Regions from separate parts of the Brachybacterium sacelli genome, predicted to be linked through region 1. Evidence: predicted binding sites of a transcription regulator. Region 1 holds the regulator's gene; the other holds the start of a gene.
What was found. The regulator HrcA, encoded in region 1, represses chaperone genes, less so after heat shock. The targets are predictions, from matches to a motif close to TTNGCACTCGNNNNNNNCGAGTGCNAA.

Region 1 (4,280 bases):
CATCTTGATGGTGGTCGACTTCCCCGCCCCGTTCGGACCGAGATAGCCCACGATCTCGCCGTCGTCGATGCGCAGGGAGATGTCGTCCACGGCGCAGGTGGTGACGGTGTCGGTGCTGAAGAAGGACCGCAGCGCGGAGAAGCGGCCCTCGACGCGCTTCGGCCGGGTGAACTCCTTGACCAGGTTCTCGGCGAGGATCATCGGCGGTCGCCGCCCGTCCTGCTCGACGCGGCGCGCAGGCAGTGGCGGGCGTCTGGGCTCATGACGACTGATCCTAGGAGACCGCGAGCGCCCTGTTGCAGGGTTTCAGGAATCCACTGGCAGCGGAGAGCCGCAGTGCAGAGAGCTACGCGCCGTGCCGCGCGCCGCTCAGCCCCAGCGACCCACCAGGCTGCTGAGCACCGCGAGCGCCGCGGGGCCCGCCGTCGAGGAACGCAGCACCTCGGGACCCAGCAGCACGGAGCGGGCCCCGGCTGCGCGGAGGGCCTCGAGCTCGCCCGGATCGATGCCGCCCTCGGGGCCGACGATCACGACGATCTGTTCGACCCCCTGGGGGCTCGCCCCACGCAGTTGCTCGGCGAGGCTCATCAGACCCACCGACTCCTGTTCGTGCAGGACCAGCACGATCGTCTGCTCGGCGCTCATCCCGCCCAGGAGCTCGGCGAGCTGCGCGGTGGTGACGGGCTCGTCGACCGTGGGGATCCCGGGGCGCCGGCACTGCTTGACCGCGGCCCGCACGGTCGCTGCCCATCGGGCGCGGCCCTTGACCAGCTTGTCCCCTCGCCACACCGAGACGGAACGGCGCGCGATCCAGGGCACCACCCGGTCGACGCCGAGCTCGGTGGCGGATTCGGCGGCCTGCTCGTCGCGCCCACCGGTCGCCAGGGCCTGCACCAGCGTGAGGCGCGGCAGTCGCTGGACGGCGGGAGTCGGGACCGACAGCAGGCGCAGGTCCAGAGCCTCCTTGCGGGCGGCGGTGACCTCCGCGAGCACCTGGCGCCCGGGGGCATCGGTGAGCAGGATCTGCTCGCCCACCCCGAGGCGGGCGACCTTCGCGGCGTGCCTGCCCTCCTCCCCGGCCAGGGTCAGGCTCTCGCCCTCGCGCGCGCCGGCGAGGGCGTCGTCGAGGACCAGGAACCCGGGCGGGGTGGTGGGCATCTCAGGGCTGCTGCGCTCAGAGGTCGCGCAGGCGGTCGCGGAGCTTGGAGAAGGGTCCGTGGCCCTTGCGCCGGGTGGTCTCGTCGCCGCGCAGCGCCGCGAGCTGCTGGAGCAGGTCGCGCTCCTCCTCGCTGAGCGAGGTGGGCACGTCGACATCGAGGACCACACGGATGTCACCGCGGCGCTCACGCCGCAGCGGGGTCACGCCGAGACCCTTCAGGCTGACCTCGTCCCCGGGCTGTGAACCGGGCTTCACGTCGATCTCCTGGGTGCCGTCGAAGGTCTCCAGCGGGATCGTCGCACCGAGCGCGGCGGAGGTCATCGGCACCGCCATGGTGATCACGAGGTCCTCGCCGTCGCGCTCGAACACCTCGTGATCGGTGACGGCGAGCTCGACGAACAGGTCACCGGAGGGACCGCCGGCCTCGCCGACCTCGCCCTCCCCCCGCAGCTGGATGCGGGTGCCGTTCTCGACGCCGGAGGGGATCTTCACGGTGACGCTGCGCTCCGAGGGGGTGCGGCCGTGGCCGGAGCAGCTGGTGCAGGGGTTCTCGATGACGTCGCCGTGGCCCTCGCAGGTGGGGCACGGGGCCATGGTCACCATCTGTCCCAGCAGGGACTGGGCGACGCGCTGGACGTGGCCCGAGCCGTTGCACGCGCTGCAGCGGGTGGGGCTGGTGCCGGGCTCGCAGCAGGAGCCGTCGCAGCGCTCGCAGCTCACGGCCGTGCGGAAGGTGACCTCCTGCTCGGTGCCGAAGACGACGTCACGCAGGTCGATCTTGACCCGGCGCAGCACGTCGCCCCCGCGGCGCTGGCGGGGCACCGGACCCTGGCCCCGGCCACCGCGCATGCCCGCCGCCCCGGCGAACATGTCGAAGATGTCGTTGACGTCGAAGCCGGCACCGCCGCCGAAGCCGCCGAAACCGCCTCCGCCCATGCCCGGGCCGCCGCCCATGTCGTACTGGCGGCGCTTGTCGGCGTTCGCGAGGGTCTCGTAGGCCTGGGAGACCTTCTTGAACTTCTCCGCGGCCTCCGGATCGGGGTTCACGTCCGGGTGCAGCGTCCGGGCGAGCTTCCGGTACGCCTTCTTGATCTCCTCGGTGGAGGCGTCGCGGGAGACGCCGAGGAGCTCGTAGTAGTCGTCGTTCACGGTGAGGGTTCCTTACCGGGGAGTCGGAGTGGCCGGGCCGCGGCGGGCGGCATCGGGCACGGGGTGGCGAGGGCTGGCGGGTGGACGCGGCTGGGCACGCGCCGGGAGGTCATTCGAGGTAGCGGGACACGTAGCGGGCGATGGCCTGGACGGTCGAGATGCCGGCGGCATAGTCCATGCGGCTGGGGCCGAGGATCGCCAGGTGCGAGCCCGCACCGTATCCGGCGCCCACGAGCGCGGCCTGGTGCAGCGCCCGGTCGTGCAGCTCCGAGCCGATCCGCACCTCGACGGAGCCTGGTGAGGCGTGCATCTCGGTGAACAGGCGCATCAGCACCAGCTGCTCCTCGAGCACGTCCAGCAGGGGCTCCACGTTCCGTGCGAAGTCCTCGGCGGAGCGGGCGATGTTGGCGGTCCCGGCCAGCATGATCCGGTCCTCCGCCCGCGTGGCCGCCAGGGAGACGAGGGCGTCGGCCACCTCCTGAACCGCGGCACGGTCCGCCGGCGGGATGGTCTCGAGCAGATCGTTCACCGGCGCCGTGAGGTCGGTGACCTCCCGCCCGGAGATGGCCCGGTTGAGCTGGTCGCGCAGGTCGACGTAGTACTCGGCCGGCTGAGCGGCGAACACCGGGACGGTGCGCTGGTCGACCCGCCCGGCTTCCGTGATCAACACCACCAGGAGCAGGGAGTCGGCGACCTTGACCAGCTCGACGTGGCGGATCCGGGCCTGGCGTCGGGCCGGGTACTGCACCATCGCGACCTGCTGGGTGAGCTGGGCCATCAGGCGCACGGTGCGGCCGAGGAGCTCCTCGACGTCACCGGAGTCCTCCAGCAGGGTGCCGATGGCGCGGCGCTCGGGGGCCGAGAGCGGCTTGACGGTCGCCACGTGGTCGACGAAGGCGCGATAGCCCTTGTCGGTGGGGATGCGACCGGCCGAGGTGTGCGGCTGATGGATCAGCCCCTCCTCCTCGAGCGACGACATGTCGTTGCGCACGGTGGCGGCGGAGACCCCCAGCTCATGGCGGTCGAGCAGGGACTTGGAGCCGACGGGCTCACGGGTGGAGACGTAGTCCTCGACGATCGCACCGAGGATCTGCAGCTTCCGGGCGTCCGTGTCCCTCACCTCCTGCGTTCCGTGCGTACCTGTCGTCCGGGGGCCGACGGGCGTGACCAGCGTCGCGATCGCGACGGCTGGCACCCGCACGTGCCGAGTGCCAATCCTACGCGCCTCCGGCGATGCTCGCGGGGAGGTGTTCGCCACGCGGGTAAGGTGTCGCGCGTGCCTGCACCCTCCGATCGCTTCCCCGACCGGTACGGCCGCGACGTGCTGTCCGCCGGTCCGCCCACCCATCATCGCCGCCGCCCCGCGGCCCGCGAGGTGCCCGCCCAGCGGGACCTTGTCGTCGAGGAGGCCTCGACCGGCTTCACCGGCGCGATCACCCGCGTGGAGAAGATCGCCGGCGAGCTGGTCGTCGAGCTCGACGACGGGCGCGGCAAGCGCCGCACCTTCCCGCTCGGCCCGGGCTTCATGATCGACGGGAAGCCCGTCCTGCTCACCCGCCCGGCGCCGCGTGCGCAGGCCCCGGTCCGCAAGCGCTCCGCGAGCGGCTCGGTCTACGTCGAGGGGGCGAGGGCGCGTACCGCCCGCGCCTCCCGGATCTGGGTCGAGGGCACCCACGACGCCGAGCTGGTCCAGAAGGTGTGGGGTCACGACCTGCGCCTCGAGGGCATCGTGGTCGAGCAGCTCGAAGGCGCCGACAACCTCGTCGAACGGGTCCAGGACTTCGCCCCGTCGGCCGGGCGGCGCCTCGGCATCCTGGTCGACCACCTGGTCCCCGGGTCCAAGGAGTCGCGCATCGCCGCCGAGGTCATGAAGCTGCCCGGCGCCCGTGGCAATGTCACGGTGCTGGGGCACCCCTACGTCGACGTGTGGCAGGCCGTGCGGCCGGCCCGCGTCGGACTGACGGCCTGGCCG
Region 2 (4,280 bases), 540 kb from region 1:
CCCACACGCCTGCTTGGACGAGGGCCACGCCGCCACCGGCGACGATGCCCTCTTCGACAGCTGCCTTGGCGTTGCGCACAGCATCCTCGATGCGGTGCTTGCGCTCGTTCAGCTCCACCTCCGTGGCTGCTCCGGCCTTGATAACGGCGACGCCGCCGGCGAGCTTGGCAAGGCGTTCCTGGAGCTTCTCACGGTCGTAGTCCGAATCTGTGTTCTCGATCTCGGCCTTGATCTGGGCGACCCGGGCGGTGATCTGCTCTTGGGAGCCGCCACCCTCGACGATGGTCGTCTCATCCTTGGAGGTGATGACCTTGCGCGCGGTGCCCAGCAGGGAGAGGTCGGCGTTCTCAAGCGACAGGCCGACCTCCTCGCTGATGACCTCTCCACCAGTGAGGATGGCGATGTCGTCGAGCATGGCCTTGCGGCGGTCACCGAATCCCGGTGCCTTGATGGCGACCGACTGCAAACTGCCGCGCATCTTGTTGACCACGAGCGTGGCGAGCGCCTCCCCATCGATGTCCTCGGCGATGAGCGCGAGCGGCTTGCCCGACTGCATCACCTTCTCCAGGACTGGGACGAGGTCCTTCACCGAGCTGATCTTGTTGTTGACGATGAGGACGTACGGATCATCGAGCACCGTCTCCTGGCGCTCGGGGTCGGTGACGAAATAGCCCGACAGGTGGCCCTTGTCGAAACGCATGCCCTCTGTCAGTTCAAGCTCCAGGCCAAAGGTGTTTGACTCCTCGACCGTGATAACACCCTCCTTGCCCACCTTGTCCATCGCCTCGGCGATGAGCTCACCGATCTCGTGCTCACCGGCCGAGATCGACGCCGATGCCGCGATCTGGCCCCGGGTCTCCACCGGCCGCGCGGTATCGAGCAACTGACGACTCACCGCAGCAGCGGCCTTCTCGATGCCCTTCTTCAGCGCCATCGGGTTCGACCCCGCAACAACGTTGCGTAGACCTTCTCGAACCAGCGCCTGCGCCAAGACCGTGGCCGTCGTGGTGCCATCACCGGCGATGTCATCGGTCTTTTTCGCAACCTCCTTGACCAGCTCGGCACCGATCCGCTCCCACGGATCTTCGAGCTCGACCTCTCGGGCGATCGATACACCGTCATTGGTAATGGTGGGGGCGCCCCACTTCTTGTTCAACACGACATTGCGACCACGCGGCCCCAATGTCACCTTGACCACGTCAGCGAGGGTGTTCATCCCTCGCTCCATGCCCCGGCGGGCTTCCTCATCGAACGCGATTACCTTCCCCATAACTGCAAATCCTCTCCTCGAACAAAGTCGGCCGGACGGGACGCCTGCGACGGACGACCAGCCACAGGACGACTGCTCTCACTTCGTCCGGATTAGCACTCGATGCTCACGAGTGCTAGTCCTACTGTGCAGGACTAAGGTGGCGATCCGCAAACGTTGTCCCTACGCTGTAGGACTATGAGTCCCAAGAAGGCAGCCACCGGACCCGTCCTGCCTGGAGCGGTATGGCTGCGCAAACGCCCACCACGACGCGGACAACACGGCCTGACCCGCGAGCGCATCGCTTCCGAGGTTGTGGCTCAACTCGACCGTGCCGGTCTCGATGGACTGAACCTGCGCGCGGTTGCCGCCGCGCTCGATGTGCACCCCACAACCCTGTACTGGCATGTGGCAGTGCGCGACGATCTCCTGGACCTCGCCATTGACGCCGTATTCACCGAGCTACCGCTACCGGATCGTCCCGCCGAGGACTGGGTCGATGAGATACGCACATTCATGCACGACCTGCGCATGGCCCTGCTGGCTCACCCGTGGTCCGGAGCCCTTGCCAGCAGCCGCCCGCTTTTAGGCCCCGAGGCCCTTGCGCGCTCGGAGTTCGTCTACGCCGCTCTGGCACGAGCGGGATTTGCCGATGACGAACTCGCAGCAGCGGCAGCAGCCGTGACCAACCTCGTGATCGGGTCCGTTGCAGCCGAAGCATCGTGGCAAGACGGCGACGAGTTGACCGCACGTCGAGCAGTCCAGGAACACCTTCAAACCAACGCGCACGTCTATCCCGTGATGGCGGAACTCTCCTTTGAGACTAGCGCCTGGGCCGCGCAGTTTGCGCACAGCGCAGAGTTCCTCCTCGCTGGCCTCGCTGAGAAGGCACGTCGTTGAATCCAGAATGACCCGTTGCCAGCGAGAATCTGACCAGTCATCGGGAACCCACCACAGAAACGACAACCGTCAGCAGGGCGGCTGAAGGCGAGGCATCCGGTCGCCGACTGTTCGCCACGACCTCACCCGCGCCCAGCAGATCACTGCCTGAAGCGCCCCAGATTATCTGCCTGCACAAGCTGCGGAAACGCTGCGGTTTCTGTGGCTGCCTCCTTGAAGACGTGGGATGCCTTAAAACGTGGCGAGAGGTAGGTCGAGGCCGAGTGTTCTCTTACGTGCCTCGGTAGCTCAATCCGTCCAGGAGGTAGCGCACCGCAAGATCGAACTGGGAATCCCAGTCGCCGAGGAAGCCTGACAGGTGGGCGGCGAGTGACGGGTACAACTCATGCTCGTCCGCGATGCGTTGCTGGAGGGCATCGCGACTATCTGCCTCGGCCTGTTGGGCCCAGGCGGCTTGGGTGGACGCACTGGCAATGACGAGATTCGATACCGCCGCCGCTGCCGCAGATAGCTCGCTTCCTTCAAATCCCGCACGGTCGAGAGCGGCATAGACGGCCTCGGAGCGTGCCAGCGCCTGCGGGCCTGCCAGTGGCCGGGTGCCGGCAAGAGCGGCCGCCCAAGGATGGCGCAGCAACATTGCCCGCAACTGGCGCATGTAGGCCAGGACGAGGTCTTTCCACTCCTCTTCGCGGTGATCTGCCGGGAGTTCGATCTCGGCGAAGACCTCATCGAGTGCGAGGTCGACGACGTCACCTTTGGTCGCGACATGCCAGTACAGGCTTGTTGCGTGCACATCGAGATCGCCGGCGATCTTACGCAAGCTCAGCCCCTCGATGCCGTCGCGATCAAGCCGGTCAACGGCCGCCGCAACGATGCGTTCGCGGTTCAACGCTGGGGCCTTGCGGCGCTGCTGCGGCTCACGGAACCACACGGAGCCAGGTACCTCGTCATTCCGTTTCGCCACCATGGGTCATACCCTATCCCTGTCAGTTACTCCTACGCTGTAGGATTGACTCATGACTGCTGGACAAGACATCCCGAACACTGTGCAGATCGACCCTCGACGCTGGGTCATCCTCGCGGCGGTCTGCGCCGCGCTGACGGCGATCATCGTGGACAACACCATCCTCAACGTCGCGGTACCCACCATCGAGCACGCCTTGGGCGCTACCCCGGCCGAGCTGCAAGCGATCATCAATGCCTACGTCGTTGTCTTCGCCGGCCTCCTCGTCGCAGCCGGGCTCGTCGCAGACCGATACGGACGCCGACGAGCTGTAACCATCGGTCTGACGATCTTGACCCTGGCATCGGTGGCAGCGGCCTTCGCGCCGTCGGCCGGTTGGTTGATCACCGCCCGCACGATCATGGGCGTCGGAGCCGCGCTGGTCATGCCAGGCACGCTGGCAATCCTCATGCACACCTTCGCGCCCCATGAGCGTGTCAAGGCGTTCGCGGTCTGGTCAGCGGTCGGCTCAGCTGCCATGGCGATAGGCCCGCTTCTGGGTGGGCTCATGGTCGAGCGCTTCGGGTGGCCAGGAGTCTTCGTAATCAGCGCCGCACTCTCGGCCACAGCGATCGTTCTGATCGCTTGGCTGGTCCCCGAGTCCCGCGACCCACATCACCGCACCATCGACGTGCCTGGTTCCATCGCGATCACTGTGGCGATAGCTTCGATCGTCTCGTCCATCATCCTGGCACCCGATTACGGCATCGCCGCGCCGATCGTGATCGCGGGCTTCGTGCTTACGATTGCCGCCTCGGCGTTGTTCTGGGTCCGTCAGCGCAGAGCCACATCGCCGATGATCGAGATGAGCCTGTACCGGAATCGGCAGTTCGCCGGTGCCAGTCTCGCGGTCGCAGTTTTGGCCATAGGCACCGGCAGCGTGCTTTTCGTCCTGACGCAGCACCTCCAGTATGTGCTGAACTACACGCCGCTCCAGGCAGGTCTGGCGATCGCCCCGCTTGCGGTTGGCGTGGTCAGTGCCTCCTACGTCGGCGCGCGCCTGCCTGACCGGATCGGCTATCGCCGGTCCATCGTGACGGGCTTCGTCGTGACCGCTATCGGATTCCTCGTCCTCGCCACGCTCACTCCCGCCACCCCGTATGCAGTCATCGCTACCGGCCTGCTGCT

Region 2: groL (chaperonin GroEL) is a predicted target of HrcA. The motif match lies at 1,363-1,389, and genes of this name have one in related genera.

Annotation. Positions count from the first base shown of each region.
Region 1 is NZ_JAGIOD010000002.1:1,419,771-1,424,050, reverse strand. It holds gene JOF43_RS20865 (ABC transporter ATP-binding protein) at 1-201, opposite strand, end outside; gene JOF43_RS20860 (16S rRNA (uracil(1498)-N(3))-methyltransferase) at 370-1,158, opposite strand; gene dnaJ (molecular chaperone DnaJ) at 1,175-2,308, opposite strand; gene hrcA (heat-inducible transcriptional repressor HrcA) at 2,418-3,428, opposite strand; gene JOF43_RS20845 (DUF3097 domain-containing protein) at 3,576-4,280, shown strand, end outside.
Region 2 is NZ_JAGIOD010000002.1:883,360-887,639, forward strand. It holds gene groL (chaperonin GroEL) at 1-1,270, opposite strand, end outside; gene JOF43_RS18210 (TetR/AcrR family transcriptional regulator) at 1,448-2,149, shown strand; gene JOF43_RS18215 (TetR/AcrR family transcriptional regulator C-terminal domain-containing protein) at 2,421-3,116, opposite strand; gene JOF43_RS18220 (MFS transporter) at 3,166-4,280, shown strand, end outside.